Regions from separate parts of the Tigheibacillus halophilus genome, predicted to be linked through region 1. Evidence: riboswitches for the same ligand, from Rfam matches in the RefSeq annotation. Region 1 holds a riboswitch; each other region holds the start of a gene.

The links. A riboswitch is a leader RNA that binds a small molecule or an ion and turns the genes downstream of it on or off. The one in region 1 is predicted to bind S-adenosylmethionine.
Region 2: linked by a shared signal. The riboswitch ahead of ACFSMW_RS00685 (5-methyltetrahydropteroyltriglutamate--homocysteine S-methyltransferase) and the one ahead of ACFSMW_RS07990 (methionine ABC transporter ATP-binding protein) in region 1 are both predicted to bind S-adenosylmethionine.
Region 3: linked by a shared signal. The riboswitch ahead of ACFSMW_RS00735 (Na+/H+ antiporter NhaC family protein) and the one ahead of ACFSMW_RS07990 (methionine ABC transporter ATP-binding protein) in region 1 are both predicted to bind S-adenosylmethionine.
Region 4: linked by a shared signal. The riboswitch ahead of ACFSMW_RS08995 (PLP-dependent aspartate aminotransferase family protein) and the one ahead of ACFSMW_RS07990 (methionine ABC transporter ATP-binding protein) in region 1 are both predicted to bind S-adenosylmethionine.

Annotation. Positions count from the first base shown of each region.
Region 1 is NZ_JBHUIZ010000005.1:347,100-355,225, forward strand. Features, by position in the region: gene ACFSMW_RS07970 (DUF4145 domain-containing protein) at 1-1,005, shown strand, start outside; gene ACFSMW_RS07975 (M20 family metallopeptidase) at 1,103-2,320, opposite strand; gene ACFSMW_RS07980 (MetQ/NlpA family ABC transporter substrate-binding protein) at 2,335-3,201, opposite strand; gene ACFSMW_RS07985 (methionine ABC transporter permease) at 3,249-3,911, opposite strand; gene ACFSMW_RS07990 (methionine ABC transporter ATP-binding protein) at 3,901-4,926, opposite strand; SAM riboswitch class I at 5,069-5,174, opposite strand; gene ACFSMW_RS07995 (fumarylacetoacetate hydrolase family protein) at 5,478-6,098, shown strand; gene ACFSMW_RS08000 (alanine/glycine:cation symporter family protein) at 6,129-7,532, opposite strand; gene ACFSMW_RS08005 (NADPH-dependent FMN reductase) at 7,880-8,126, opposite strand, start outside.
Region 2 is NZ_JBHUIZ010000003.1:24,008-32,133, forward strand. Features, by position in the region: gene ACFSMW_RS00680 (FUSC family protein) at 1-1,858, shown strand, start outside; gene ACFSMW_RS00685 (5-methyltetrahydropteroyltriglutamate--homocysteine S-methyltransferase) at 1,966-3,075, opposite strand; SAM riboswitch class I at 3,185-3,308, opposite strand; gene ACFSMW_RS00690 (NAD(P)-dependent oxidoreductase) at 4,369-5,742, shown strand; gene preA (NAD-dependent dihydropyrimidine dehydrogenase subunit PreA) at 5,778-7,046, shown strand; gene hydA (dihydropyrimidinase) at 7,100-8,126, shown strand, end outside.
Region 3 is NZ_JBHUIZ010000003.1:36,110-44,235, reverse strand. Features, by position in the region: gene ACFSMW_RS00750 (Cof-type HAD-IIB family hydrolase) at 1-241, opposite strand, end outside; gene ACFSMW_RS00745 (aminopeptidase) at 492-1,733, shown strand; gene ACFSMW_RS00740 (YceI family protein) at 1,956-2,489, shown strand; gene ACFSMW_RS00735 (Na+/H+ antiporter NhaC family protein) at 2,837-4,171, opposite strand; SAM riboswitch class I at 4,253-4,361, opposite strand; gene ACFSMW_RS00730 (cupin domain-containing protein) at 4,590-5,141, shown strand; gene ACFSMW_RS00725 (aspartate aminotransferase family protein) at 5,338-6,705, opposite strand; gene ACFSMW_RS00720 (PucR family transcriptional regulator) at 6,913-8,126, shown strand, end outside.
Region 4 is NZ_JBHUIZ010000006.1:114,501-122,626, forward strand. Features, by position in the region: gene ACFSMW_RS08985 (homoserine dehydrogenase) at 1-913, opposite strand, end outside; gene metX (homoserine O-acetyltransferase MetX) at 910-1,962, opposite strand; gene ACFSMW_RS08995 (PLP-dependent aspartate aminotransferase family protein) at 1,956-3,710, opposite strand; SAM riboswitch class I at 3,811-3,930, opposite strand; gene rarD (EamA family transporter RarD) at 4,003-4,908, opposite strand; gene megL (methionine gamma-lyase) at 5,082-6,317, shown strand; gene cls (cardiolipin synthase) at 6,683-8,125, shown strand.

The DNA.
Region 1 (8,126 bases):
GCACGTAATTTCACAGAAGCAATTGTTGAAAAAGTCATTTTGACCGAAAAGATATCTTTAAATAAACATACCACTTTCATGCAACAGCTGGGTATATTGGATGAGCATGGCATTCTGCAATCAGAGGTCCGGGATGCCTTGCATGCAGTCAGGCTAAATGGAAATAGGGCGGCGCATGATGTGCGGCACTTTCGTTTTTCCGAAGCACTGTTTTCATGGGAAGCTTTGTATATCATTGTAAAGTGGTATATCGAGGTTTACGGGCCAATTAATATGAATGTCCCTGATTATAAGGACCCCCACCCTAAACAACATGAATCATATGATATGGCAGAGCTTCAGGTACGTCTTGATAAGTTAGAACGGCTGCTGTCTGCTTCCATTGAAGATATGCAGTCGGAAGGTTCAGCGGAAACTGCAGCGGCTGTAGATTTGGAGCGTGTGCGAACAGGAGAAATAGAGCAGGAAAACCACACACCTGGTTTGACAACCATCCGGAAAATTTCATATCAGGATGCGTACATAGAAATTCCCTATTTCTTACGGGATGCTTTCTTGCTGCCCCAGCGGTTTGCCAAATCCGAACGTTTTCTTGTCCGGCTAGGCGCAGAAGAACAGGCGCGGATCATAAGTGAACTCCCGGCGGATTTGGAAGGTTTGCACACCTATGTGAAACGGTATAATCCCTCCAATGATCAAACTTTTTTTGCAGAATTGAAGATTTACGTAGAAGAAGAAAAAAGCCGCCGCCGCCTGCTTATGGAAAGGCCAGGTGAATTGTTTTTCTTCTATAAAGATGATTATATCGTTGTTACAGAAAAACTGGCGAAAGTTTCCCTGGCCTCGGGGAAATTCAGTGGCATTCCCAGCCTTTTGCGGCAATTGAACGAAGACGGGATCCTCCAGGTCGGTCAGTTGCCACAGGAGTTGGTGATTTTGGCAAAGTACAAGAATGTCGGGATTGGAACGGTGGAGAAGCTGTTTGAACAGCTGAAAGAAAAGTAAGACAAATAAAACTGTATTTTAGTTTTTATGAAGGATTACCCTTCTCTTACATTGGACAGTACAAAACCCGCCGTTGTATCTGGCGGGTCTCAAACTGCTATTCTGCTTGTTCTTTTTTAGCAACTTCTGCTTTAAAATCAGCTTGAATATTTGCCAAAAGTTCTTTATCCGTCAAAATCCGAAATCCTGATGCGGCTAATGCCTTCGCACCCCTGATTAGTGCTTCATCTCCTTCAGGTGATTTTGCAGCTTCCCGGAATTCCGCAGTATGGCCGATGAGATCATCTGGCCCGATTTTAATATGGGGATGCGCAGTCGGCACGGAGTAGCTGATATTGCCTGCATCTGTGGAACCTTTTCCCTGCTTGCCTTCAACTGTATTCTCGACTACAGTCTCGCCGACGCGCTCCAATTCTTCACGAAGGACATCATCCAATACTGTATTCAGGACGAAGTCACGCACTTCATTTTGAAAACGTTCGATTTTGACTGTTGTGCCTGTTGCCAACGACGCCCCTTTGGCGATGGCGCGAACTTTCTCAGCAACCTCTGTTGTTTTTTTCCAAGTCTCTGCCCGGATGTAGAAACGTGCAGCAGCGTATTCCGGAATAATATTAGGTGCATCACCGCCGTGTGTGATGATCCCATGTACACGGACATCTGATGGCAATTGCTGACGAAGGGCATTGATCCCGACAAATAATTGAATGACGGCGTCCAGTGCATTGACTCCTTTTTCCGGTGCACCGGAAGCATGCGCAGGTTTGCCATAGAAATGGAAATCCAGCGGATCCACAGCTAACGTTTCGCTTGTTAATGATGTTTTTCCGCTTGGGTGGATCATCAAGGCGATGTCCACATCTTTTAAAAACCCATGCCGTACAAAGCTGCCTTTTGCACTGCCGTTCGGACCGCCTTCTTCAGCGGGTGTTCCAAGAACGGCTACACGGCCGCCGACTTCAGGTAAAATTTCCGCGAGTGCAATGGCTGCTGCGACACTTGTCGTGCCGATAATGTTATGACCGCAAGCATGGCCTAAACCGGGAAGTGCATCATATTCAGCCAGATAAGCGACAGTCGTTCCTGGCTTGCCACTGTCTTTTATAGCGAAGAAAGATGTTTCATGGCCTGCTACAGCTGTCTGTACATCGAACCCGGCATTTTTTAGCAGTGTCACATGTTTTTCGCTGGCATAAAATTCCTGGTTTCCAATTTCCGGGTGTTCGTGTATGTCGTGGCTGGTTTGAATATACAAATCACGGTTGTCTGTAATCGATTGATAAATAACATCTCTTGTTTCAGTTGTGATGGTCATTATAATACGCCCCTTTATTTAACTAGTTTTTGAAATTCCTGGTCTAATTTGTCTTGCGGCACTACCTGCAGGATGGAACCGCCCTTTGTATCCTCTGTGATGGCTTTCTTCACATCATCTTCCTGGTACAGCTCCACAATGCGTTTATAAACCTTATTATTTTTATCTTCTTCGCGGGCTGCGATCAGATTCACATATGGAATGGAAGCATCATCCTTAGCTGACTCTTTGAATATAGGATCCTTCGCAGGTTCAAATCCAGCCTGACCGGCAATTCCGTTATTGATCACCGCTGCAGCCACATCTTCCAGGGAACGTGGTGTCTGCTGGGCTACCATTGGTGTGATTTTCAAGTTTAATGGATTTTCAGCAATTTTATCCGGTCCATCAAACAACCCGAAATCAGTATCCAGTTTAATCAATTTCGCTGCCTCCAACAGCTTCAACGCACGTGCCTGATTGGTCGGATCGTCAGGAACAGCGATCTGATCACCTTTCTTCACGTCGGAAAGCTCTTTGATTTTTTTGGAATACAGACCAAGCGGTGCAAACTGAGTAGAGCCGATCGGTACGATGTCATTGCCGCTTTCTTTGTTATACTGTGCCAGGAAAACAAGCGTCTGAAATGCATTTAAATCGATATCCCCCTGTGCCAATGCGTTGTTTGGCAGGGTGTAATCTTCAAATTCTACCAGTTCAATGTCAATGCCTTCTTTTGCTGCTTTTTCTTTCAAAATTGGCCACTGGGCGCCATCGGATCCATTCACACCAATTTTTACTTTGGTGTTTTCTTTTGCACCGGCTTTGTCCTTGGAGTCATCGCAGGCAGCAAGTGCAGCTGCCAAAATGACGGCTAAAAAAAGTAAACTGAATTTTTTCATGTGAATTCTCCTCGTTAGTTTGTATTTTTCTATGTGTGTGACATGTGCTATCTTCTCATGAATTTTTTGGATAACGTGTTCCCAACCCACTGTGCCAGCTGGACGAGTACGATTAAAATGATGACTGTCACCAGCATGACACTACTGTCAAAACGTTGGTATCCATATGTCATGGCCAAGTGGCCGAGACCGCCGCCGCCAACCGTTCCTGCCACAGCAGAAAAGTCGATCAGGCTAACCGAAATGAAGGTCAGTCCCAATATAAGTGGACCTAATGCTTCAGGAATTAAGACGGTAAAAATAATTTTTAGCGGGCTTGCTCCCATTGCCTGTGCAGCTTCGATCACGCCTGGGTCAATACTGACCAGATTGTTTTCAACTACCCGGGCTATGGAAAAGCTGGCAACGATCGTCATCGGAAAAATCGCTGCGGTTGTTCCGATAGTGGTACCGACCACTAACCTTGTCAACGGAGAAATGGCAACAAGGAAAATGATGAATGGAATCGGCCGGATGATATTGATCAGTATGTTCAGCACCTGAAATACCCATTTATTTTCCAAGATGTTCTTTTCCCGTGTGACGAATAGCAGCAGGCCGATTAAAATGCCGATGATCGATCCAAATAGTAGCGTGAAAATGACCATGGTGAGCGTTTCACCAGTAGATTCTGTCACCCGTGGCCAAAATGTTGTCCAATCAACCTTCAAGATCAGTCACCTCCTCGATATCTACTAATTGTCTTAGTTCATTCAGTGCGTCATGAATGCGATCGGCATCCCCGGCAAATGAGATGAGCAGATTGCCGAAAAGCTTCTCCTGAAGCTCTTTGACTGAACCGTACACGATATTGAAATGAATGTAATGCTTTTGCGTCACTTGGGAAAGTACGGCATCGTTGGTAATACTGCCTTTGAAAAGAACCCTGTATAATTTCTTACCGCCTTTGGCCCTCCAGTCCTGCAAAATATGCGGTGACGGCAGATCCTGTTGGACGGATTGTATAAAGCGTTGCGTCGTGCTGTGCTGCGGGTCAGTGAATACATCAAATACATCGCCGGTTTCAATTACCTGGCCGTTTTCCATGACGGCCACCCTGTGGCAGATGGATTGGATGACATACATCTCATGCGTGATCAGCAATATGGTAATACCGAATTCTTTATTCACCTTTTTCAGCAGCCGGAGAATTTCAGCAGTAGTCTCCGGGTCAAGTGCCGACGTTGCCTCATCACATATAAGCACGTCAGGTGATGTCGCAAGCGCTCTTGCAATGCCAACTCGCTGCTTTTGTCCCCCAGATAACTGGTCTGGATAATCCGTGGCCTTGTCAGAAAGACCGACGAAACGCAACAGCTCATTGACTCGCTCCTTTATTTTCGCTTTTGTCCAGCCAGCAAGCTTTAACGGATAGGCGATATTCCCCGCAACTGTCCTGGATTGGAAAAGATTGAAGTTCTGAAAAATCATCCCGATATTGCGTCGCCTCTGACGCAACTCTTTCGGTGTCAGCGTGCTGATATCCACTCCATGTATGGTAATAGTTCCCTTCGTCGGGCGCTCCAGCATATTGACCAGCCGCAGTAAGGTACTTTTACCTGCACCGCTGAAACCGATAACGCCAAATATTTCGCCTTCCTCGACTGTCAGCGTCACATCGCGGACTGCTTGGACTTCCCGTTTTTCCAGGCGGAATGTCTTGGAAACATTCTCGAATGCGATCATATGTATAAACCTCCTGATGTTTACTCCTCCTCACAAACAACGGGTGTCAGCAATCTGGCTTTCTGCAGAAAATAGAAGAGCCCCCTTTCCTTATCGTGACAGATAAGAAAAGGAGGCTCTTCAATTATGAAAAACAATCCGGTTCTCATCTTTCAAGCATGTATGCTTGTAGGAATTGGCACAGTATTCAAATTGAACCTGTTGCCGAAACGTCATAGGGCCCATCCCTCGGTTTCTCTTGATAAGAAATTGTGTTGCTATGTAGTTGTTGTTGTAAGAATTGAGATTAATATTATCTCAATCCGCAGGAATTGTCAAATACTTTTTAAAAAATATTGTTTTGCAAAAGCCAAAGCTGTGTTTGGAAGGTCAGGCAACTTTATGTCAGCTGCTTCGGTGTCCCCTCCATTGATATATTTTTCACTATAGGAATTTCTTTGCAGATACATATAGCCTGTGAGGGTGAAAATTCCATAAACTAGAAGGGCCGTGTTAATATAGCATTAATACAGAGACTATAATTGATAGGGAGTGGGAAGGGTGTGAAGAAAATGACTCAAAATATTTTTTGCATTGGCCGAAACTATGAAAAGCATATAAAAGAGCTGCACAATCAACGTTCAGATAAACCGGTTGTTTTTTCAAAACCGACACATGCCTTGGCTGCAGCAGATGGACAATCAATTGCATTGCCATCGGGCCAGGGGGCTGTTCATTATGAAACGGAATTGGTTATCAAGATGGGGAGAGATTTTGAACCAGAAATGCAAGTAGATGATTTGGTCGATGAAATGGCAATAGGCTTGGATCTGACATTACGAGATGTCCAGCAGAAACTGAAGGAAAACGGGCATCCTTGGCTGCTTGCGAAAGGTTTTCCACAATCGGCTATCATCAGTGACTTTTTTTCGTTTCCAGGAGTGGAGCAGTGCAACGAAAAAACATTTTCTCTCCTGCTTAATGGGATAAAAGTGCAAGAGGGATGTATTCGTGACATGATTTTTGATTTGGATGAACAAATCCGCTATATTGCCAGCCATTTTGGGCTGAAAGCGGGAGACATCATTTTCACAGGTACACCGGCAGGGGTCGGTCCGCTAAGTGACGGTGACCAGTTGGTTTTCCTGTGGGATGACACAGAAGTCGGGTCATGTATTATCGTTTTGCGTTGAGGAAAGCCAAGGGGACAGCCCCCTGGCTTTTTATTCTGCTTTCTGTTTTTCCGCAAACAGGCTGATAACGGGTTCATGGTTCTTGTGCCTGATGACGCGATCGACATAATCTTGCGTGATGTCTCGTACTTCTTTATTCAAGAGCAGCAGAGGAACCACGTTGATTAGCGTGATGGCCGCAAGCAGCAAGTCCAGAAATTGCCAAATCAACTGCAGCCCGCCAATGGCTCCTATGAAAACGGCAATGAGATATATAAAACGACTTGTTTTGGCGGCCTTGAGTCCAAACAAGTATTCTACTTGCTTTTCACCGTAAAAGATGATGACCATTACTGTCGTGATGACGAACAAGAAAAGGAAAACGGCTATAAACAAGCTGCCGTAAAAATCTCCCACAATGGTTGATAAGGCGATATCCACCATGCTGGAAGCCTTGGAAGGAGCCACATCCCGCCAGGCACCTGTGGATAATACAGCAAATCCTGACAGCGAGCAGATGACGACAGTATCTATAAAGACACTTAACATTCCCCAAATTGCTTGTTTGGAAGGGTGGTCTGTTTGTGCTGCGGAATGAGCAAAAGGTGCTGTTCCCATTCCAGCTTCATTGGAATATAGACCGCGGGCGAGTCCCCAGCGCAGCGCGCCAGCAATACCTGCACCAGCGAACCCGCCGGTTGCTGAAATCGGAGTAAATGCATGGCTGAAGATAAGTGCGAACATCTGTGGTACTTGATCATAGTTCCAGATGACCACTGTCAACGTTGCGATGATGTATGTCAGAATCATGAATGGAACTAATTTATCGGTAACTTTTCCGACTCGTTTGATCCCCCCAACCACGATGATCCCTATTAAAATGACAAGAAAAATACCGACAATAACTTTATTAAAGCCAAATGCGCTTTCCAATTGTGTAGAAATGGAATTGGACTGCACCATCGTACTTGCGAAGATTTCCAGCATTAGAAAAAAAGCGAAAAGGTTTGCCAATGGTTTCCAGCCAAGTCCCTTTTTAATATAGTACATCGCACCTCCGACCCATTCACCTTCCTTGTTTTGTTCTCTATAGCGAAGACCAAGGACAATTTCGGCATATTTTGTCGCCATGCCAATGAGAGCGACTACCCACATCCAAAAAAGCGCACCAGGCCCCCCAAGCGCAATGGCTATCGCTACACCGACAATGTTCGTTGCGCCTGCAGTGGTCCCCAGACTCGAGGTAAAGGCCTGAAAAGGAGTGATGGTACCTTCTTTTTTATTACGGTGGAACATTTTCCCTATCGTATTGCGAATGATGTGTGGAAAAAAACGAAATTGGAAAAATTTCAGTCTGATCGTATATAGAAGGCCAGTAAAAATCAAGAACATGGAAACAATATATGTCATTAAAAAATCCGATACATGTGATACGATGCTTTCAAAAGCAACCATTTTTCACTTCTCCTCCAATGGACGTAAATTACTATTCCATACCTTGAAATCATTCATTTAAAACGTCCAATCGAACCGCTGATAAACAGGTGAATGAATCTGCAGAGACATTTCTGCCTATTTGAGGGGCTGGCAAGCGTATGCATTATCATATCTGATAGTCTTACTTTAGGTACTTTATATGTGGGTGTGATATTTGCGGACAAATACCATGCACGAGGGCTACAGTTTAAGGAAGGTAACATGGCTCCATAAGGAGAAATCTTATCAAATAACTGAAATGTCAACCATACAAAAAAGGCTATCAAGCTGCCACTGAGGCATTGCTTAATAACCTTCTAATCCAATTAAAAACCATATTCCGCTTCTTTTGCTTGGCGAATATGTGTATAGGTTTCGGCTAAAACTGCGGTATCTTCCACAAGACGATCGAGACGCAGAAGGACGTCATCATTGACGATTTCTTTGCGGTAAAAATCCCGCTCTTCGATGAATACATAGGTTTGCACAATTTGTGCTTTCATGTAAGCCAAAATCGGCTTCAACTGTTGTTCGGCAATCAGAAAATGTTTTGGGGAACCTGCTGTGATGATC
Region 2 (8,126 bases), on a different contig from region 1:
GGTCGGAGCCGCAGCAGGAAATCTATCGCTTGGACTGCTTGCGGCGATGGGGGGACTGACAGCAGCATATACCAATAATGAACCATATGCACAGCGTGCGGTCCGTTTATTTCTAATATTAATTGGGTTATCCGTATCCATGGGACTTGGTATTTTGTCTGGGAGCAGTCTTTGGTTGACGACTTTTACCATTGCTGGGGTCAGTACATTGGCATTTTTTCTTTGTGAAACGTGGCGGGTACCGAAACCATCTGGTTTTTTGTTCACGCTCGTTTGTGCGGTGGGGACTGGACTGCCAATACCAGTATCCAGTGCTCTGAGCAGTTCAGGGTTGGTAGCCTTGGGAGGGTGCTGGGCATGGGTTTTATCGATGTCAGGTTGTATCGTAAAACCACGAGGACCGGAAAATACCGCTGTAGAGAATGCCTATAAGGAAGTTGCGGGATTTTTGTCTGCGATCGGTTCTTTTGAAGCAGATTATAAGGAACGCAATGCAACCGTGGCTTTAAGAACAGCGCAAGAGGTTGTGCAGGCGGCTGAAATACGGCGCCTGCCGCGCACTGGAAAAACAGCCCGGCTGCAACAATTGACATACCGTGCGAATGCACTATTTTTAGCAGGTGTGGAATTGTCCGCCGAAGAAAGTGGAAAGTTGGTCGATGAGCTGGCCAGTACAGTCCGTTATCTGGCTGATGCCATTTCTGACCCCAAAAAAGCACAATCTATCCATGTACCCCGTCCTGCTAAAGAGACGGCTGCCAGGAAACGGGTTTTTCGAGAACTTTCCACTGCAGTTTGTGTTGCAGCAGCTGATAAATATGAATCAGAACAGAGAATCCAGTTAAGAAAACAGACGTTTCTTGACACGTTTATGGGGGCGTTTAACCGGGATTCTCTCGTTCTTCCGACAACCTTCAGAATAGGAATTTCACTTGTGGCTGCAACATTGATTGCGGCCGCTTTTGGGACCGAACGGCCTTACTGGGTACCTTTAACTTGTGCAGCTGTATTGAATGGGACGACCCCAGTAACGATTTTTCATAGGTCCATTCAGCGGGCCGCTGGAACAGCAGTTGGAATATTTATCGGAGCGGGACTTGTTGCTCTACAGTCGTCCCCTTTTATTATTGCTTTTGCTATCATGGCACTACAATTTTGTATTCAATTCACCATTACACGTAATTATGGATTTGGGGTGACCTTTATCACACCGCTTGCTTTGCTCATGGCGGAAAGTGGCAGGAGCGGTGTCACCGCTGATAGTCTAATCTCTACACGTCTGTTGGATACGATAACAGGTTGTATCATTGGTGTAATTGGGGGACTTTTGTTATGGCGGCATGCCTCCTCCACTAGATTGCCGGCAGTTCTTGGGCAGTTGATTGAAAAAGAAGGAAAGCTGCTGCTTGTCATGCTCACGTCTCCCGAGGGTTTCAAGGAAGAAATAGACAAAGAGAAATTTGAAAAAATGCGGCGCAACGTCGAAACTGCACTGGTCAATGTGAGGTCTGTTTATGATAATGCTACTGGGGAATTAAAACAACAGCGTAAAGCACTTGAAACATACTGGCCAGCAGTTGTTGCAGCGCAAAGGATAGGCTATCTCGTGATCGCTGGGTCTAAGCACCCAGCAATAGAAGACCACCTTGAGGCTGATCAGCTGAGACAATTGGAAACTGCTTTGAAAGAATTTGCAGAAGCAGCAAAATCTGCCCGGCCACCAAGCCAAATCGAGTTTCCTTCTATTCATATATATCCTTCCCTTAACCAAGAAATGCAGGCACTTCAAGAAGGACTTCAAGCTGGCGGGTCAGCAAATTTGAAGATAGGAGCGAGATGGGCCCATAACATGCACTGAACAGGTAGAAATAGGTCTACGAAAGGTGGAAGTAAGTTATTCATTAGATGGATCTGGGATAAAACTTTGGGTTTTGTCCCAGATCCTTTAGGTATGAACCGCCTGTCCTATCCCCACACTTCTTTCGCAATTTCTACAACAAAACGCAATTTATGCCACTGATCTTCTTCGGTCAGTTCGTTTCCGTGATGGGTGGATGCAAAACCACATTGTGTGCTCAGGCATAGCTGGTCAAGTGGCACATATTTGGAAGCCTCTTTTATTCTCGACTTGATCGTTTCCTTGTCCTCCAAATTTCCGTTTTTGGAGGTAAGAACCCCTAAAACGATGGATGGGCCCCCCTCTGGAATATAGCTAAGCGGTTCGAAATCCCCCGAACGCTCGTCATCGTATTCCAAGAAGAATCCGTTCACTTTCTCATTTGCGAAAATGTAAGGAGCAATCGGCGTATAACCCCCTTCGAAAGCCCATTTTGAACGGTAGTTACCGCGGCAAAGGTGGGTAGTAATGACTAAATCTGCTGGTTTATCCTCCAGAATTCGATTGACGACGCTTAATGCCAGCTCTATTAGTTCTTCTCTTGTAAATTCACCATCGCTATATGGCATTTCAGAGGAGGATAGGCCGGCCAGATAGACATCATCGAATTGCAGATATCGACAGCCTGCATCATAAAAGGACTGAATTGCATCCCGATAGGCTTGAATGATATCTTTGGCATAGTCTTCTATATCCGGATAAACGTTTTTATTCCGAATACCGGCAGGAAATAACTGGTTTGGACTGGGAATAGTCTGTTTGGCGACAGCACGGTCACCGACAATTTTCTTGAATTCCTTGAAATCTCTAATGAAAGGGTGGTCAGGTTTAAAAGTTATTTTACCGGTATTGCGGATGTTATATTTTTCTGTCTGGATCCCTTTGAATGGGCGGCCTTCTTTGGAAACATACCCCTCAACACCGTCCAGTTGTTCCAGAAAGTCAAAATGCCACCAGTTTCTCCGGAATTCTCCGTCTGTCACAGCTTGAAGGCCAATTTCAATTTGCTTATCCACTGCCCGTCTGATTTCTTCCGTTTGTATCTCGTGTAATGTTTCGGCAGAAATTTTGCCTGCTTTATATTCTTCATTTGCCCGATGAATGCTTTTCGGACGCAAAAGACTGCCTACTTGGTCTGCACGAAAAGGTGCCTTTACAGTAATGGTTGTGTTTGTCATTAGATCATCTTCCTTTCATGTGTTGACTGTAAATAAATTTGTATAACCCTGAACAAGAAAAACCCGCTTCCAGAAAAAAGAAGAGGGTTCTGCATGAGGCTGCTCGCTCTTCTTATCTTCTAGTTCTCACTACTGGAATTAGCACAGTACTGCATTTATGCGTTTTTACGCCAAAATGTTTGTCTGTTGCTGAGGCTTCGCAGGGCCAGTCCCTCCACCTCTCTGGATAAGAAAATGATTACTATGCAATTTTCTATTAATTCATACTTTACTGTTCGAAAATTAAAATGTCAAGAAATAGATTGTAACTGTTAATAGCGTGACAGCTTTCGGAAAGAAGTGCCAGGGCAGATTCTCATTTTTTTGTAATATTGCTTGTTTACATACATAAATTTGAACTAGACTAGATTATTTATATTTGCAAGGGGAGAAGTAGATGTTTAATTCCCTGGGGACAGTTTTTAGTATATCGTTCCATGGCCTTTTTTTGGTTGGCTCTGGGTATTATCATGTATTCATCAAGGATAGGGATGATAAATTAAAGGATAAGGAGAGGAATGAAAAGTGAGGTTGGATGTTGTCATTTTTATCCTTTATTGATTAATCCTCTCCTGCATCGGGTTAAATTTTTCCAAAAAAGCTTCCAAATCACCAGATTCTTATTTACCTGGTGACCGCATATTGTCCCGCCGTTCTGCGTTAACTATGCAAAGCACATCCATGTGCGTGTTCATGTTCTCAGGGTCCCCTTTAGCCTTTTCAACAGGGATGGTTTGTTATCATGTATGTGATTGGCGATGCCGCCGGTGGGATTATCAATTTATCTGTTCTAGGAAAACATATGAGAAAAATGTAGGAAATACTGGGCGCGCTGTCACCGTTTGAATACTTGGAAAAACGTCTGAAAGTGCTGCAGTATGGGATTGTAGGATCAATCATCGCTACTGTTTTTTATTTGCGGACGTGTGGATGCCGTGACAGGAAAATTTCATCCAATATAATGTCTTTGCAAATTTTAAATCGCTACAAAGTGCCTAATAATGATTGTAATGATGTTACACTATGTCAATTATATAATTAATTCAAAATCATTATAATAGCGAGTAAATAATGCAAACGCTTACTTTTTAAGCATTGCATAAAATAGATGAGATAAATTATGTTCAAATATGTTCGATTTTTAGGGGGTGATTTCAACATCCAACCAGAATCGATAGTCATGGTTTGTAAAAATAAACATGAGATATGATTTGCTAAATAATAAGTCCATAAGTTCTGTAAGGAGGCTTTTCAGTGGAAAATTTACTGCAAAATTTACTGTCAGCAGAAGCGCTGGCAAAAAATTTTGATGAGTCCAGGCCTAGTTTCAATGCACAAGAAGCGTTAGACGAAGCCCACAGATGTCTTTACTGTTACGATGCACCTTGTATCAAAGCCTGCCCCACAGGGATAAATATCCCAAGTTTTATCAAAAAAATTGCATCCGGGAATCTGAAAGGCTCGGCAACAACAATCATGGAGGCAAATCCAGTGGGAGCCAGTTGCAGCAGAGTTTGTCCGACTGAGGAATTATGTGAAGGAGCTTGTGTGCTGAATCATGTTACCAAGCCTATTATGATTGGTGACTTACAGCGTTTTGCCACCGATTGGTCTATTAAAAACGAAAAGGTACTGTTTAAAGCTGGAGAAAAAAACGGAAAAAAAATCGCTATTGTCGGCAGTGGGCCGGCAGGATTGTCATCAGCGCGTGAACTTGGACTGTTGGGGTATGACGTGACGATTTTTGAAAGCAAGGCTGAAGCAGGTGGACTAGATACGCATGGTATTGTTCCATTCCGACTGCCGAAGGATATTTCATTGTGGGAAGTCAAACAGGTCGCGGATTTGGGTGTGAAGATTCATACAAACACGGAAGTGGGCAAGGATGTATCTGCTGCAGATCTGATGAGTGATTATGACGCGGTGATTCTTGCAGCGGGCATGTCAAAAGTACCGATGCTGGGCATTGAAGGAGAAGAACTGTCAGGAATTTATGATGCCATTGACTTGGTGGAAGAAGCCAAAAACGAGCGTTATACAACTGCGTTTATCGGGAAACGTGTGGCTGTTATCGGTGCCGGCAATACAGCGATAGATGGTGCCACTACAGCAGTGAGACTCGGTGCCGAAAATGTTAAAATTCTTTATCGCCGGACGGAGGCAGAAATGTCGGCATATGATTTTGAATATGAATTTGCCAAACAAGAAGGTGTTGAATTCAGATGGTTAGTGGCACCTAAACGTTTGATCGGTGATGAAAATGGTCGTATCCGGCAAATGGAGTGCGTGCGCATGAAGTTGCAATCGGCGGGCTCTGATGGGCGTGCGCGGCCAGTACAGATAGAAGGATCTGAATTTTTAATGGATGTTGATATCGTGGTGAAAGCAATTGGTCAGACGCGGCATCAGCAGCTGATTGATGCATTTGGTCTTGAACACCATGGTGGTGTTGTGAAGGTAGATAGTGAAACGTTCTTAACCTCACACCCAAAGGTCTATGCTGCCGGTGATGTCGTTTTTGGAAAAGGAATCGGTGAAGCAATGGTAGTAACTGCGGCACAGCAGGGGAAAGAGACGGCATACGCAGTACATCAGCAATTAAAAGAGACTGAAACTGCGCATGTCTAGCAAAAAATGTAAAGTAACCGTTTGGGAGGATGAATATGGCAGATATAAGCATCGATTTTGCAGGAATCAAATCCCTTAATCCTTATTGGCTTGCCTCTGCACCACCAACAAATACAGGATACCAGGTACAGCGCGCATTTGAAGCTGGATGGGGTGGCGTTGTATGGAAAACACTCGGTGAACCCGTACTGAATGTCACTTCACGTTTTGGTGCGCATCATTTTAATGGGCAACGGGTAGCCGGATTTAATAACATTGAGTTAATTTCTGATCGACCGATTGATGAAAATTTAAAGGAAATTTATGAAACAAAAAAAAGGTTTCCCGACAGGGTTATTGTTGCATCATTAATGGTAGAACCCGAACGTAATAAGTGGCACGAAATAGTCAAACGGGTGCAGGACGTGGGAGTTGATGGTTTTGAATTAAATCTTGGCTGCCCGCATGGTATGTCTGAAAGGGGGATGGGGGCGGCAGTCGGCCAGCATCCAGACTTAGTAGAAAAATCAACTTTATATTGCAAAGAGGCCGCAGAGGTGCCTGTCATCACAAAACTGACACCCAATATTACCGACATCACTGCTACTGCCCGCGCTGCACAGCGCGGAGGTGCTGATGCAATCAGCATGATCAATACGATCAATAGTTTAATAGGCGTGGACCTGGATACATGGAATCCAATGCCTAATGTAAATGGGATGGGAGCCCACGGGGGTTACTGTGGTCCAGCAGTTAAACCCATTGCCCTGAATATGATTGGAGAATGTGCGCGACAGCCTGATATCCATATCCCAATTTCGGGTATAGGCGGTGTTTCAAGCTGGCAGGATACAGTCGAGTTTATGCTGATGGGTGCGGGCGGTGTGCAGATTTGCACTGCAGCAATGCATCATGGATTTAGTATTATTGATGATCTTACGGAAGGTTTGCGCAATTATTTGGATGAAAAAGGAATTGCATCTGTCAGTGAAATCATTGGAAAATCAGTCCGAAAATATACTGACTGGAGCAATTTGGACTTAAACCATAAACTTGTGGCTCGCATCAATAATGATGTTTGCATCAATTGCAATAAGTGTCATATCGCCTGTGAAGATACGTCTCATCAATGTATAGATATATTGATGGATGAAAAAGGCAACGATTATTTGAAAGTCAGAGAAGATGATTGTGTCGGCTGTAATCTTTGTTCAATTGTTTGCCCGGTCGAAGGAGCGATTGACATGGTGGATCTCGTTACAACTGAATCACCAATGTCATGGAATGACAGACAGGCTGCTTTGCAAACAATGAATCATAACTAACCATTTTCTGGGGAATTTACAGGAATTAGTCTATGTATATAGGGGGATTCATCATGAAAAAAATTATTAAAAATGGAACGATCGTAACCGCCACAGATACTTATACCGCAGATGTACTGATTGAAAACGATAAGGTGCAGGCAATTGGCCAAAATATCAGTGATATTTACGCAGAAGTGATTGATGCATCAGGTTGTTATGTCATGCCTGGAGGGATTGATCCACATACACATATGGATATGCCGTTTGGCGGTACCGTTACTTCAGATGATTTCGAGACCGGTTCCATTGCTGCGGCCCACGGCGGAACGACGACATTTATTGATTTTTGTCTGACGGAAAAAGGTAAATCACTCAAAAGCGCGTTAAAAAAATGGCATGCTAAATCAAAAGACAAGGCTGCTATCGATTATGCATTCCATCTGCAAATTGTTGAAGCGAACGAAAATATTCTTCATGAATTGCCTGAAGTGATTGAAAAAGAAGGCGTCACTTCCTTTAAAGTGTTCATGGCTTATAAAGATGTTTTGCAAGCAGATGATGAGACATTATTTCAGACATTAATTACTGCCAGAGAACATGGCGGTTTGGTGATGGTCCATGCGGAAAACGGTGATGTAATCAACTATTTAACTGAAAAAGCGTTAGAAGAAGGGCGTACAGAACCAATCAACCATGCGTTGACTCGCCCACCCGAGCTGGAAGGAGAAGCCACAGGACGCGCTGCTAAATTGACTGCCCTCGCAGATTCACAGCTGTATGTGGTTCATGTAACTTGTAAAGAAGCGGTGGAACAAATTGCGGCAGCACGAAGTAAAGGATTCCGTGTTTATGGGGAGACATGTCCGCAATACCTTGTACTGGACCAATCTTATTTGGAAAAACCAGGATTTGAGGGAGCCAAATATGTTTGGTCACCTCCTTTACGTGATCGTTCCAATCAGGAGATTCTGTGGAACGCATTAAAAAGCGGTGAATTACAGACTATTGGCTCCGATCATTGCTCCTTCAATTTTAAAGGACAAAAAGAACTTGGAAAGGGAGACTTTTCCAAAATACCGAACGGTGGGCCTTTTGTTG
Region 3 (8,126 bases), on a different contig from region 1:
TTGTGTAAATCACCTCATCATTCAATACGACATACTGTCCGTTATAGCTGACAAAATGGTGAATATCCAATTCCGTGCGCAAATCCTTAAACATGAAAGGTGCCCGCCCTGTCGCGATTGCTACCTCATGTCCCTTCTCTTTCAATTGGGAAATCGAAGTCTTTGTTGATGAAGGCAACTGCTTTTCATGATTGAGCAAGGTGCCATCAATATCGAAAAAAATAATACTTTTATCTGCCATTACCTATTCCTCTTTCTACTTATCTTTTTGTATTACGTTCATTGCTATCCATTCTAAACCATTACAACCACTTTTTAAAAGGAATGATATTGCATGATCATCCCCTTGTCAAAGTTACGATGTTACCACAGTTTAAGAGAACCTTCATTTTTTTCAAATAGTTATGGGAGGATATGAATGACCGAGTGGTATATAATGATAGAGAAAAGTAATCCCACGTGGGTTACAGTATTTCAAGGAGGAAACAAGCATGCTTAAAAATTTTGATGAAAATTTACTAAAATATGCAAAACTGTTAACTGCAAAAGGAATCAACGTACAGCCCGGAGACTGGGTTAAAATGACTGTATCAGTTGAGCAGGCTCCTTTTGCCCGCTTAATCACAAAAGAAGCGTATGCACTTGGTGCCGAAAAAGTAATTGTAAAATGGTCTGATGATGAAATCAGTAAACAGCATTACCTGCATCAGCCGACGAAAGTGCTGACTGATATACCTGATTATGAGATTGCTGAATCAGAAGATCATGTCCTGAACCATCGTGTATGCCGCCTTTCTATTCTTTCAAGCGATCCAGGACTATTGAATGAAGTGGACCCCGAAAAAGTCGCCGCATATCAAAAAGTGGCTGGCAAAGCATTCAAAGCACAACGAAATGCAACTCAAAATGATGATTTGAAATGGACTGTAGCGGCAGCTGCCGGTCCCGCCTGGGCAGCAACAGTTTTTCCAGACTTAAAAACCTCCGAAGAACAGGTCGATGCACTATGGGATCAAATTTTCAAAACCTGCCGTATTTATAACGACGACCCTATTGCTGTCTGGGACGAACATAAAAAAACATTGAACGAAAAAGCAACCAAATTGAATGAAATACAATTCGACGCCCTGCATTACACAGCTCCAGGCACTGATTTGACTCTTGGACTGCCGGAGAACCATATCTGGCAAAGCGCGGAAAGCTATGATCCGAATGGGACTGAATTCATTGCCAATATGCCGACAGAAGAAGTATTTACCGCCCCGGATACGCGTCGTATGGATGGTGTAGTGCGGAGTACGAAGCCGCTCAGCTATGCAGGTACCATGATTGAGGGGATCGAAGTCCGTTTTAAGGACGGCAAAATTGTAGATATCTCTGCTGAAAAGGGCGATGCCACCATTAAAAAATTGGTGCATGACAATGAAGGGGCAACAGGGCTAGGCGAGGTGGCGCTTGTCCCGAATCCGTCCCCTATATCTCAATCTGGGATCATCTTTTTTGAAACATTGTTTGATGAGAATGCATCAAACCACCTTGCAATCGGCGCTTCTTATCCAACAACCATTCAAGGCGGTACAAAGATGAGTGAGGAAGAACTGATGGAACACGGTATGAATGTTTCTACTGCACATGTTGATTTTATGATTGGCTCTGCACAAATGAATATCGACGGCATCAAAAAAGATGGGACGGCTATGCCAATCTTTCGCAATGGCGATTGGGCTTTTTGATCCCCTAAGTGTCAGGCACTCTCAGTGTCTGACACTTTTTTAAATCTGCTGAAAACGTTTATCTATCATAGCTATTAGGGAATAATGTGGAATATATAATGGACTGCATATTCCTAAGAAAAATAGTTAGAAAAATCGTGTTTTTATGTTGACATTCCATTCTGTCATAAGTATAATTTAGTTACAAGGTTACTAAAAGTTATTAAAATGGAGGTATGACGAATGACAAAAACGACATGGAAAGTTGATCCTGCACATACTAGCTTGGAATTTTCCGTAAAGCACATGATGGTTTCGAGAGTGAAAGGCACTTTCGAAGATTTCGAGGCCCGGGTTGAAGCGGATCCGGAAGATTTGACAACCGCGGAAATCGAATTCAATGTGGACTTAGCAAGTATTGAAACACGTAACAAAGGACGCGATGAACATTTGCGTTCGGCTGATTTTTTTGATACTGAAAATCATCCTAAAATGACATTCAAGGCAACGGAGATCGTCCGTAAAGGGCAAGGCGAATATGATATTACTGGTGACATGACGATACGCGGAACTACAAAGCCGCTAACATTCCACGTCACCTACGAAGGCTCCGGAAAAGACCCATGGGGTAATGAAGTTGCCGGCTTCAGCGGAGAAGGTAAGTTGAACCGCAAAGACTTCGGGCTTACTTGGAATTCGAAATTGGAAACTGGCGGAGTGCTTGTCGGAGATGATGTGAAAATTTCCATTGAACTTGAAGCGACAAAAGAAGCATAACAATAGTTTTAAAAAGTTCGGTACCCATAAAGAAAGGCACCTGGGAAAGGTGCCTTTTTTCATGGAGCTTGCTTTTTCAACATATACATTTTTACAGATAAACAACCTTAAACCTTTCACAGACTATCAGCATATCATCTTTGAACTCCTTGACCATCCTCTTTCATTCTCCTGCAAAGCACTGTTTATACTCCATTTGCCAATAAGCTAATGAACGATCCCCTTCTTTGAAGGGCGCTTCACATCTGATCGTTGTGCATGGATTTTTCTTACAGTCACTTCCCAGAGCTTTCTTGCTGATTCATTTTTCATTCCTTCTCTCCCCATCACTTTCGAGAAACCATTCGTCACATTTTTGAAGTTGCCTTTGTTTTCACTTGTTTTTCCGGTTTTCTTAAATTTTTCCATTTTGGATAACCTATCAAGATGGCGACAATACCGCAAATGCCAAGCATGAAAGGGTAAAAGGAGTACGGCATGATGGTCACAGGCGAAATGGCAGCAAGTCCGGAGGCAGCAAGTAACTGGCCGCCATAAGGAATTATTCCTTGAAAACAGCTGGAAAAAATATCAAGCAAACTGGCCGTTTTCCGCGGATCGATATCGTATTCATCAGCGACGCTTTTGGCCAACGGACCGGTAATGATGATAGAAATAGTATTATTCGATGTTGCAATATCTGTCGCGCTGACCAGCCCCGCTATACCTGCTTCTGCACCTTTTTTTGATTTGATTCGTTTCGTAATAACGTGCAACAGGAAAGTAATGCCACCGTTAAATTTGATAAGCTCTACCATGCCGCCAATAATAATAGCAATGATAGCGAGATTTTCCATACTCATGATACCTTCTGAAACTGCTTTAAAAAACGTCGAAAGACTGTAACTCCCATCCATCCATCCAATAATGCCGGCAAACAGCGTTCCGCCAAACAATACAACCAGCACATGCACGCCAACGATTGCAGCAATCAGAACCGCTAAATAAGGCAGCACCTTCAAGAGTTCAAAGGAGTACTCCTGGGAAACCGCGGCTTGTGCATTCATCGTAATAAGACCTAGAATGACAGCAGTCACAATGGCCCCTGGCAGCACAATAAAAAAGTTTACCTTGAATTTATCTCTCATCTTAGTATGTTGTGTACGCACCGCCGCGATGGTGGTATCGGAGATCATGGATAGGTTATCACCAAACATAGCTCCACCGACCACTGTCGCCATAGAGAGGGCCAATGAGATATCCGTCTGCTCCGCAATACCTATTCCAATTGGTGCCAGCGCTACAACAGTTCCTGTCGATGTGCCCATCGAAATGGAAATGAAGCAGCCGATGACAAACATCCCTACCATCAGCATATTGCCTGGAAGAAAAGACATCCCCAGATTGACTGTAGCCTCCACTGCACCCATCCCTTTGGCAACCTCGGCGAAAGCACCTGCCAAAATAAAAATCATCGCCATTAAAATAATATTAGGATTCCCGCCACCTTTTGAAAATGTCTCCACTTTTTCCATCAACGTTCGCTTTCTATTCATCGTTAACGCCAGGGCAGCTGCAATAACCAGCGCCACATTAATCGGCATATTGGAAAAGTCTTTGGAAATGATACCTGTCCCAATAAACAGCAGTACGAATACAACCAATGGTAATAATGCGATAAAACTTCCTTTTTCTTCGTTCACTCTGCCTCTCCCCTGTCTCCTATAACGGCATAAAAATAAAAAGCCTCTCCATCATAGAGAGGCACATTAGCAAAACAGCCTCTCTTATTTTTCAAAATAGTCATTTTGTAGGATTTAGCACCAGTTCATTTTACATGAAAGGTTGCTGTAGCTTCATTGGGCCTATTCCCTCCACTACTCTTCATAAGAGATGTCACTTCTATTCAGTTTTCAATGCTAAAGCAATCTTAGTTATTCAATTTAACGAAAAAAAAGGGAAAAGTCAATGATTCTTTCTTTTTATAAAAGATGAAACCTTTACCGAACCGGCTTGTTCATTTAGACAGCATGAACTAATAACGCGCCCTGTACATTCACCTATTTTCCTTCCAAGCATAGGATAATGCAGTAACGCAGTACTCTTTGAAAGGATGAAAATATGTACCCATATTATTATGTCAATGCTTATCCGGTCTTCAACCCTGTTCCGTTTTCCGGATGGAACAGGAGTATTGATCCTTACATCTACACAGATGGATGGCATCAATTTTATCCAGCTGCACCAGCCACGGAAAGAAAAATGATGGCACAGGATTACGGTCAGCAGCCATTTGTAACCGATATCGAAAAAGCTGCTGAAGAAAACGATTATTTTCGCACGGCGCTATGGACCGGCAAACATCTCCAGGTTACATTGATGAGTATTCGTCCTGGCGAGGATATCGGCTTGGAGGTCCACCGGAATGTCGACCAGTTTTTAAGAATTGAAGACGGCCATGGATTGGTGCAGATGGGAAATGCCCAAAATAATCTCTTATTCCAGAAAAACGTCTCGGAGGACGATGCGATTATGGTCCCGGCAGGAACATGGCACAATGTGACAAATACAGGAAACGAAGCGCTGAAACTGTATTCAATCTACGCTCCTCCCGAGCATCCATTTGGTACCATCCACAGAACGAAAGAAGAAGCGAAAATGCAAGAACACTAGAAAAAGGGGGCTAGCCAATATCCGAATCAAGCTTCGTAAAGTTTCTTTAAGTATGGTGCTATCACTTCAATATATGGAAAGACGTCTTTTCCATTTTCATACTGAAATTAAAATGAAGAAGAGTGCTCTGTATCATGCAGCGTTCCTCTTCTTCATGCCCTCTATGTTACGGATATCACTCAAATCATTGCTGTCATCAAGGCGTGTTTTCCTTGAATACTTCTTTCATAACAGAAACAATATATGCTACATCTTCATCTGTACAAGAAAGTGGAGGACACAGCGCTAATATATTGTTGTATCCCTCAACTGTATCACCATTTTTGCCGATGATCAGTCCTTTTGCTTTACAATCACTGATGATTTTATTTACTCGCTTTGGCAGGGCTGGTTGCTTTGTTTTCTTATCCTCCACCATTTCAATCCCCAATAGAAAACCTAAACCGCGAACATCGCCAACAAACGGATGATTCTTCAATTCTGCAAGCTCGTTTTGTAATCGTTCTCCTAACAATGCCGATCTTTCGACCAAATTTTCTTTTTCCAGGATTTCTATATTTTTAAGTGCCACTGCGCATGCTGCAGGGTTCCCACCAAACGTGTTTACATGACGGAAATGATTGTTTTCTCCGTTACTCTCAAAAACTTTATATATATCTTTTCGGACCGCAGTAACAGATAAAGGTAAATAAGCACTGGTCAATCCTTTCGCCATTGTCACCATATCGGGTTTGATGTTGAAATGCTGATGGCCAAACATTTTACCTGTTCTGCCAAAACCACAAATCACCTCATCAATGATTAGCAACACACCGTGTTTCTTGCAAATCTCTTGTACTTTTTCAACATATACGCGATCCGGAATGAGGATACCGCCACCTGTTATTAGCGGCTCCATGATGACTGCTGCAACCGTTTCTTTCTGCTCCCAGATGATTTTATCTTCCAGTTCCTGTGCCCGCTGTAAATTATATGCTTTTACTGACATGCCATCCGGACGCCGGTAATTATCGGGCGGTGAAACGTGCAGAAATCCGGAATTAAGTGGCTCATACTTATATTTTCTTAATGCCTGACCCGTAGCAGATAAAGCCCCCATTGACCCGCCGTGATAGGCACGATAACGTGAAATGAATTTATGCCGCGCCTGTTCTCCATTCTGCTGATGGTATTGTCGAGCAATTTTAAAAGCAACCTCATTGGCATCAGAACCACTATTGGAGTAAAAAATCATATAGTCATCTCCAAGCAGTTCGTTTACTTTTTCTGCAAGCTGAATCCCAGGCATATGGCTCTGTGTCATGGATGTGTAAGCCAGTTTTTGGATTTGTTCATACGCTGCTTTGGCTAACTCTTTTCGACCATAGCCAACATTCACACACCACAATCCTGACATACCGTCTAAATATTTGCCACCCTCATGATCAGTAATCCATGCCCCTTTCCCTTCTGTTACTACCATTGGTCGTTTCTCATTGTTATACTGCGAGATATGATGCCACACATTCTCGCGATCTTGGTCCACAATAGAAGGCGACTGATTTACATCTTTAGCAGTTTTCATTTCAATTTTCTCCTTTCCAAACCATGTATTAATCTTTACGTGCACAACTGTTGTTCAGAGCAGCACCTTATACAACCAACATCTTCTCTTTATTGACAACCTCCGGATATTGCCTCATAATTTATTTTACAAATAATTATAAAGATTGTAATTTCACACTGTGTAACATGATGAATGGATTCTCTTAACAATGCGGAGGGAAGCATATTGGTCAATAACTTTGAGTTAACCATGAAGGATATCCTGCAAAGAAAAATCTTTCAACACGCCAAAGTCATTGCTGGAAAAAATGGATTGAACAAACAAGTAAGGTGGACTCATATTCTGGAGACAAATCAATTTGAGTCCCTGATAAATGGCGGTGAACTGATTCTAACTACCGGCTCGGGTCTAAAACTCGAATCCTCCACGGAATTGACTTATATCCAGAATTTAATCAATAGACATGCAGCTGGAATTTGTATAGAGATTGGCACACATGTCACATACATATCAGATGAAATAATCGAATTAGCAGATCAACACCAATTCCCTATCATTATATTTGACCATTTTGTAAAATTTGTGGATATTACACAGGATCTTCATTCTCTGATCATCAATCAACACCATCAGATGCTTCATCAGCTGTATGAACTCTCTACAAGATTTAATGAACTTTCTTTACTGCCCAACGGCATTTTAAAGATCCTCCAGGAGCTGCATACCTACCTAAAAAAAGACATTTTATATCTGACAGATGAAGCAAAAGCCTACTACTACCCGCCTAAAATAAAATACATAGAAGAAAAAATGCGCGAATGCCTATCAGAATACACACCCTCGCCTGCAAAAGAAACATTCATTTCACTGGATGATAAACAATTTGCCGTAGTGCCAGTAAAAGGATTGGGACAGATCTGGGGCTATTTATGTTTGCAGGCTGAGGAAAGTATTCTGAAAGATTTCTTGTTTTCCATTATGGATCGTGCCGCACTTGCGATTGCACAAATCATGTTACGAAACAGAACTGTGGAAGAAAGAAAACAAAATATAGAAGACAAAATGGTTCGCAACCTGCTTCATGGTAAAGCGTGTGATACAGATGAGCTGCAAGCAATCATCCCTTTATCTGCAAACAGTTCTCATTACAGATTAGTTCTTATACAAACCAATCAACCCGAAATAAACGCAATGGAAGGGGACTGGAATGAAATAAAACTGCAACGGTCAGTTATATTTCGCACCCTATTTAAGCAGCATGGATTATATCCAGCTGTATCTGTCAGGAAAAATGACATTGCTGTCATTGCCTCGTTCAAATTGAAAGGCAGCGAAACACAGGGAAGGAATCAATTTACACAGGTTATGCGATCGATAAAAAAATTACTTGCCAGGAATATCTTAGATGGCAGCAAATGTGTTTTTGGAATCAGTAGAGT
Region 4 (8,126 bases), on a different contig from region 1:
TCGGCAACGCACCGGCACCTGGGCCAGTTAACGTAAGCTCACCAAGAATGTCTGTTTCCAGATGAACCGCATTATCGACTCCCTCTACCGCATAAAGCGGGTGGCCGGGTTCCAATGCAGCTGGGGAGATATCACAGTATATCCCGTCTTCCGTCTCGGCGATCGTTACAAGATGCTTGACACGCTTACCTGCGGCTTCTTGTTCATCCAGAAATGACATGGAAATGTCACGGATGCCAGTTTGTTTGAAGCGGGCTTTATCTGCCTTGCTTCCGAAGAGCAGCTGGCATAGAATTACAGCTTTGAAATATGCATCCCGGCCATCAATGTCATTGGCAGGATTTGCTTCCGCATAACCTAGTTCTTGTGCCTTTTTGAGCGCCTGGGAAAATGAAAGCTGCTTCATGCGCATCTCCGTCAGGATATAGTTGCTAGTGCCGTTCAAAATGGCTTGGATTTTTCTCACACGGTTGACTTGTAAGAGTTGCCTGATTGTTGCAATGACAGGGATGCCACCGGCAGTGGTTGCTTCAAAACCGATTTGTACACAGTGCTTTTCGGCGAGTTTCTTCAATTCCTGGCCATGTTGTGCGAACATTTCTTTGTTTGCGGTAACAACGTGCATCCCTTGTTGGATGGATTGCTGTAAATAAGTGAAAGCTGGCTCTTTGCCGACAATTGCTTCCATCACCAGATCTATGTTTTTGTCTCCCAACACTTCCTGGAAATCGGTGGTGAGCTTTGCATGGCCGTTATAATTTTTATGGTTCTTCAAGCTCTTGACCACAATAGCTGCTATCTCCACCTGCTTGCCAGTGAGCTGCTGTAAACGTGCTTGTTGTACTTCTATTGTTTGATAGATCCCTTTACCGACTGTTCCGAAACCAAGCAAAGCAATACGCAGCTTATTCATTGGACCACCTTTTCATGAAGGGGCTTTTGTACAAATTGCTGCACCACATCTCCCCATTTCTCGTATTCTGTCAAAAAACCGTCATGGCCGAATGTCGTTTCCACATGGTGATAGGTACAATCTGGCACATGTGAAGCAAATGCTTTGATTTGCACAGGTTCATAGATCAAGTCATGTGCAAAACTGATCGCCAGCATCGGTACTGTGAAACTTGCTGCTGCTTTTTTCCATCCACCTCGGGTATGGCCAATATCATGCTGATCCATCGCCGCCAGCAAGCAAAGGTAACTGTTGGCATCAAAACGGGTGCAAAGTTTTTCACCCTGGTAATCCAAATAAGCGTTAATTTCAAAGTCATCTCCAGAGTGATTACGCTGGAAGCGTTCTGCGAATAATGGCGCACTGCGATAGGAAACCATCCCGACCATTCTGGCGATTTCAAGTCCCCTTAAACGCTCGTTGTTTTGATAAAAGCCATTTTGCCAGGCAGGGTCAGAAGTGATGGCTGTCCTGGCTATGTGGTTATAAGCTATGCCATAATCTGAAAGCGTGGGAGTCGCTGCCAAGATGATCGCTCTTTCTATCTGTTCTGGATAGAGAAGAGCCCATTCCTGGACCTGCATACCGCCAAGCGATCCTCCAATGACAGTATGGATTTTTAAGATTCCAAGTGCCCGCAAAGCTTTGTATTGTGCATGCACCATATCACGTACGGTGATAGCGGGAAAATCGGAACGATATCGCTGCCCGGTTTTGGGGTTGATGGAGGTGGGTCCGGTGGAACCGTCGCAACCCCCAAGTACATTGAATGTGACCACCTGGTAAGTGGTTGTATCGATGGAGCGGCCTTCACCAATCAAACCGCTCCACCAGCCAGGGATATCTTCTGTTCCTGTCGTTGCATGGTTACCTGTCAATGCGTGGCAAACCAGCACTACTGGTCCATCACACAGTCCAGCCCGTTCATATTGCAGAATCACATCCTCCAACAAAACGCCAGATTCTAAATTCAAACTGCCAATATTTACAGTTCCGTAGCGCTTTACCACTTTACCACAGCGGGAGACTGTCCCCCGCGAATCCGGTTTGCTTCCGCATACAGTTCAAGTCCTTTAATGACTGTGACACCTGCTGCCTCAGCGTTATCAAGTATTGGAGTATCTGGGTAGCCATTTTCAAACCAGATGATTTTCACATCTTTTTGAATCAGCTGTTCTACCAGGTCTGCTGGGATGCTGTCCTGCTTAACGAGTACAGCATCGATATCTTCTTTTGCATCTGGCAAACGTTCATAGGATGTCGCCTGCAGAAGAGTGCCAGCATTGGATGCGATTGGCAGGATTTGAAAACCGCGTGCTTTCAGATGCTTGATTTGATCATAAAAAGTGCTCGTTGACTGGTCCAGACCGAAAACAGCAATCGTCTTTTGTCTCGGGCCATTTTCAGTTCGCTCAAAAGGTGAATGCAACAGCCACTGGACTACATTATCCTCAGATGAGGCTACAGTTGGCGACGAATCAGTAGCTGCAGCAATCGCTTGATCCAGATCTGCAATGATATCATCAGTGGACTCAATACCTACGGACAGTCGAATCAATTCCTCGCTGACACCGCTTTGCACCAGCTCCTCCGCACTTAACTGCTGGTGAGTGGTGGATGCAGGATGAATGATAAGTGATTTCGCGTCTCCTACATTTGCAACATGTGACCAAAGCTTGATGTTGTCGATTACTTTTCTGCCGGCTTCACGGCCGCCCTGAATACCGAATGTAATCATTGAGCCGGTCCCTTGGTGTAAATATTTTTTTGCAAGACTATTAGAAGGGTGTGATTCCAGCCCTGGATAATTGACCCATGCCACCTGCGCATGCTCATTCAGATAGTCAGCTATTATTTTCGCGTTGGCATGATGCCGTTCAATGCGAAGATGCAGTGTTTCCAGTCCCTGTAAGAGGAGAAAAGCACTCTGGGGACTGAGACATGCGCCGATATCGCGCAGCAATTGGACACGGAACTTCGTCGCGAACGCTGCAGGTGCTGTATCTACGTATTTCAGCCCATGATAACTCTCATCCGGCTCGGTGAATTCGGGGAACCTGCCCGAGCCCCAGTCGAAACGACCGCCATCTACGACAACACCACCAATAGTGGTCCCATGGCCTCCAATCCATTTCGTTGCGGAATGAACGACAATATCCGCGCCCCACACCAATGGTTTGGCTGCATATACTCCGAAAGTATTATCGATGATGAGCGGGATACCGTACTCGTGGGCAATCTCTGCCACTGTTTCAATATCGAACACATTCAGGCTTGGATTGGTAATTGTTTCAGCAAATACTGCTTTCGTTTTATCCGTAATCGCCTGTTTGATTGCTTCAGGATTAGTACCGTCGACAAAAATAACATGAATTCCGTATTTCGGCAGTGTTTTAGCAAATAAATTATATGTGCCGCCGTACAAGTTGCTGTCGGCGATGATTTCGTCCCCTGCACCAGCTATATTGAGGATGCTGAGGGTGATAGCTGCCATACCGGACGATGTGGCCACAGCAGCGACACCGTCTTCCAGCAAAGCGACACGCTGTTCAAAAGCGTCTACTGTCGGATTCATGATACGGGAGTAGATATTTCCAGGCTCTTTAAGGCCGAACAGATTTTGAGCATGTTCTGTGTCACGGAAGACGTAGGAAGTTGTTTGATAGATTGGCACGGCACGTGACCCGGTTGCGGGATCCACCTGCTGGCCACCGTGCAATAATACTGTTTCTGGTTGATTGAATGAAAATGCTGACATGAAAAATTCCTCCTTTGATTTCGGTTCTGGAGGAAGAGGTGGAATGAAAAAAACGCCTCTTCCTAAGAAGAGGCGATTGCATTTATTTATGCGTATCCTCCTCTTATCTTCCAGACCATCCGTATGATCTGTAGGATTTAGCACCTTAAAAGCGAGCAATGCTCCCTCTTTGGTTGCCGGGCTTCACAGGGCCTATTCCCTCCGCCGCTCTTGATAAGAGATTTGATTTTTGAAATTAATCAGTATTATAACGGACAAAAACATAAGTGTCAACAGCAGGCACGAAAAATTATTAATGTTCTTGCATGGATTGTTTCTTCGGACGATATATCGATGCCAAGTAAACGATCAAGGCGAACCAAATCAAGCTGAAGGCGATCATATGAGCAACTGTGAAGGGTTCATCATATAAGAAAACACCGAGTAAAAGCATGATTGTCGGTGCTATATATTGCAGAAAACCGACCAGAGAAAGTGGTATGGTTTTCGTCCCTGCAGCAAACAAAAGCAATGGGATTGCTGTGGCCACACCAGCACCCATCAGAAGCATGTTGGTTCCCGTAAACAGGGAATGGAAATGGAATGCCTGGACCGGCAAAAACGCAAGATATATCAATGCGATCGGTGTTACAACCAATGTTTCCACTGTCAACCCGAACATAGCAGAAATATCCACGGTCTTTTTCAGCAGGCCATATAAGCCGAACGTGATAGCTAGTACCAATGAAATCCACGGAAATACACCGTAACTGATTGTCAGGTAAATGACCCCTGCTGCCGCAAGGACGACAGATAGAATTTGTCTGCGCGTTAGGCTTTCTTTCAGAAAGATGATACCTAGCAAAACGCTGACTAATGGGTTGATATAGTATCCAAGGCTTGCCTGAATGACATGGTTTGCGTTCACTGCCCATATGTAGGTGAGCCAATTCAAACTGATGACGATCGATGCACAAGTTATGCCAAGCAGCTTACGCTTATCATGAATAATTGCTTTACATTCAGTAATAAAAGGGCGCCATTTGACTGTAACAGTTACTAGCAGTGCCATAAAAACAAATGACCAAATAATCCGATGAGCAAGAATCTCGCCGGCAGACACCCGATCAGCCAGCTTCCAGTAAATGGGTAAGAACCCCCAAAATACATACGCTAACGCAACAAGTATAATGCCGTTTTTCTGTGATGACTGGTTCATATGTATCTCCTCTCGTTCTGGTAAATAAGCTAATTTTAGAAAATTAATAGCAAAAAGGCAATTGAATTGCTTGTGAATTATCAGGAAACGCTTTCAAATTTGAAGGGAATAACATAAAATAGAATTATAGAAGAAGCGTTTAAATCGTTTCACTTGATAAAAGGGGGTCCACCATGTCTAAAACATATCGTCATTTTGAAACATCAGCTATTCATGCCGGATACGATGCTAAAACGATGGATGGGAGTCTCACCACGCCAATATTTCAAACATCGACGTTCACATTTGAATCGGCCGAGCAGGGAGAGAGGAGATTTGCAGGGGAAGAGGATGGTTATATTTATTCCCGGCTGGGAAATCCCACAGTAGCGGCATTGGAAGAAAAAATAGCGGCGTTGGAAAACGGTGAGCGTGGATTGGCATTTGCATCGGGGATGGCAGCTGTTTCGGCTATCTTGATTGCACTGACAAAAGCCAATGACCATATTCTCTGTTCCTCAGGGCTTTATGGCTGCACATTCGGTCTTTTAACCATGCTCGAAGATAAATACAATATTAGACATGATTTTTCCGAGATGGAAACAAAGGAGGACATCCGCTCCCTCATAAATGATAAAACAGCATGCATCTATGTAGAAACACCAATCAATCCTACAATGAAGCTGGTAGACTTGCGCTTGGTAGCCGAAGTGGCCAAGGAATACGGCATCCCAGTCGTGGTCGATAATACCTTTAGTTCGCCATACTTGCAGCGCCCGCTTGAATTAGGCTGTGATGTGGTTATTCATAGTGCGACCAAATATATCGGTGGTCATGGCGATGTGATTGCGGGGCTTGCTGTCGGTCAAAAAGATTTTCTTGATCAGGTGGCTATGACTACGCAAAAGGATATCGGCGGCATTATTGGTCCAATGGATGCCTGGCTTCTGCTGCGCGGTTTAAAAACGCTGCCGGTACGTCTGGAGCGCCATTGCGATAATGCAGAAAAAATAGCTGCGCATTTAAAAGCGCATCCTGCTGTCAAGCATGTATACTACCCAGGAGATGCGGACCATCCTGATTACGCACTCATGCAGCAACAAATGAAGCGTGGCGGCGGAGTCATTGCCTTTGAAATGGAAGGCACAAAAAAAGATGCGCAGTCATTACTGAATCAGCTGCAATTTTTGAAAATTGCTGTCAGTCTCGGAGATGCAGAAACATTGATTGAACATCCGGCGACAATGACCCATGCTGCCGTGCCGGAAAAAAATCGCTTGGAAATGGGCATTACGGATCAATTGATCCGCCTTTCAGTTGGGCTGGAGGCCTGGGAAGATATCTGGGAAGACTTGCAGCAAGCATTAGACTGGTGTTCATCAAAAAGTCATAATAAGACAATGACAGAAACGGAAAAGCTGGTTCGTTAATATATTTGCATGTAAATGGATACCATTCTTGCCGTAAGGGGAGGGTGGTATCGTTTTTATTATGTGCAAGTATATGGTGTGTTGCAAAGAAATATCCATATGACGGCATGAAGCGGATCACCTGCATATGATAAATAAGACAGCACACACGAATCTCGTCTGAGGATTGGAAACCAATCACTGAATGATGTATGCCGCATTGAACCAAACATCCCTTGCCATGTCTTCAGCCAGTCCGCAAGCCAGCTGCATATTCGCGGTTCTCAAGACCTGTGCTAAAAGTTGGCGTTCTCGAAATGGCAAATTATTTACCAATTGTGCTATAGTAAAGCTTATACAATTCTTTTATAGGAAGGATATGTTCGATGGAGCTCCTGGCTTATTTGGTCGGTTTCATTTTTATTTTTAACATCGGTCTCGGAATTTCAATCATCTTCCTGGAGAGAAAGGATGCTACATCAACTTGGGCCTGGTTGATGGTATTGTTGTTCATTCCGATTGCAGGCTTCTTTTTGTATTTGATTTTTGGAAGAAGATTGAGTTCCAGCAGGATTTTTACATGGGATACCAAGAGCCGCCTTGGAGTGAAAACTGCTGTTCAGGCTCAGCTCCGGGCGCTGGAAGATGATAAATTCACATTCCGCCAGCCCGAAATTGCTATTTATAAAGATCTTTTTTATCTGCATCTGCGCAATGATGATGCTGTTTTCACACAGGATAACAAGGTGAAGATATACACAGACGGGCGCGAAAAGTTCAATGCTTTAATCAATGATATAAAAAAAGCGAAAGACCATATTCATCTGCAATATTATATCATCCGCCATGACCAGCTGGGACAAGAAATCGCGCAGGTGCTGATTGAAAAAGCCAAAGAAGGTCTAGAAGTGCGTGTGCTGTATGATGATACGGGCTCCAGGCTGCTGCGCCCTAAATATATTCGCAATTTGCGAAAGCACGGTGTCCGAGTGGAAGCTTTTTTTCCACCGAAAATACCTAAGATCAATTTGAAAATCAATTACCGCAATCACCGTAAGCTGGCGATTATTGATGGGAAAATCGGCTATACCGGAGGATTCAATATCGGGGACGAATACTTGGGGATGAGCAAAAAATTCGGTTATTGGCGCGATACGCATTTGCGTATTGAAGGTGATGCCGTCCACAATATGCAGACAAGGTTCATTCTGGACTGGAACCAGGCATCAAGAAACCATATTGGATACGAGGAGCATTATTACGCAGCAGAGTCGAGCGGAGACACTGGCATTCAAATTGTATCCAGCGGACCGGATTCCGACTGGGAACAAATTAAAAACGGTTATATCAAGATGATTTTGTCGGCAAAAAAATATGTCTATATCCAAACCCCTTATTTTATTCCGGATGAGAGCTTGCGGGATGCGGTCAGAATTGCCTCTCTCTCAGGAATCGATGTCAAAATAATGATTCCAAACAAGCCAGATCATCCATTTGTCTATTGGGCGACGCTTTCTTATGTTGGTGACCTGCTGAACGCAGGGGCTGAAATTTATATTTATCAAAAAGGCTTCCTGCATGCCAAAACAATTGTCGTGGACGGAAAAATTGCTTCGGTTGGCACAGCGAATATCGATGTGCGCAGTTTCCGCCTTAATTTTGAAGTGAACGCATTTCTATATGATATCGCGATCGCTCAGGAATTGGAGGCCGCGTTCATGAATGACATTGCCATATCGACACAAATGACCAAGAAACTCTATGATAAAAGATCTCTTGGTGTCCGATTCAAGGAATCGATATCCAGGTTGCTTTCCCCGGTATTATGAT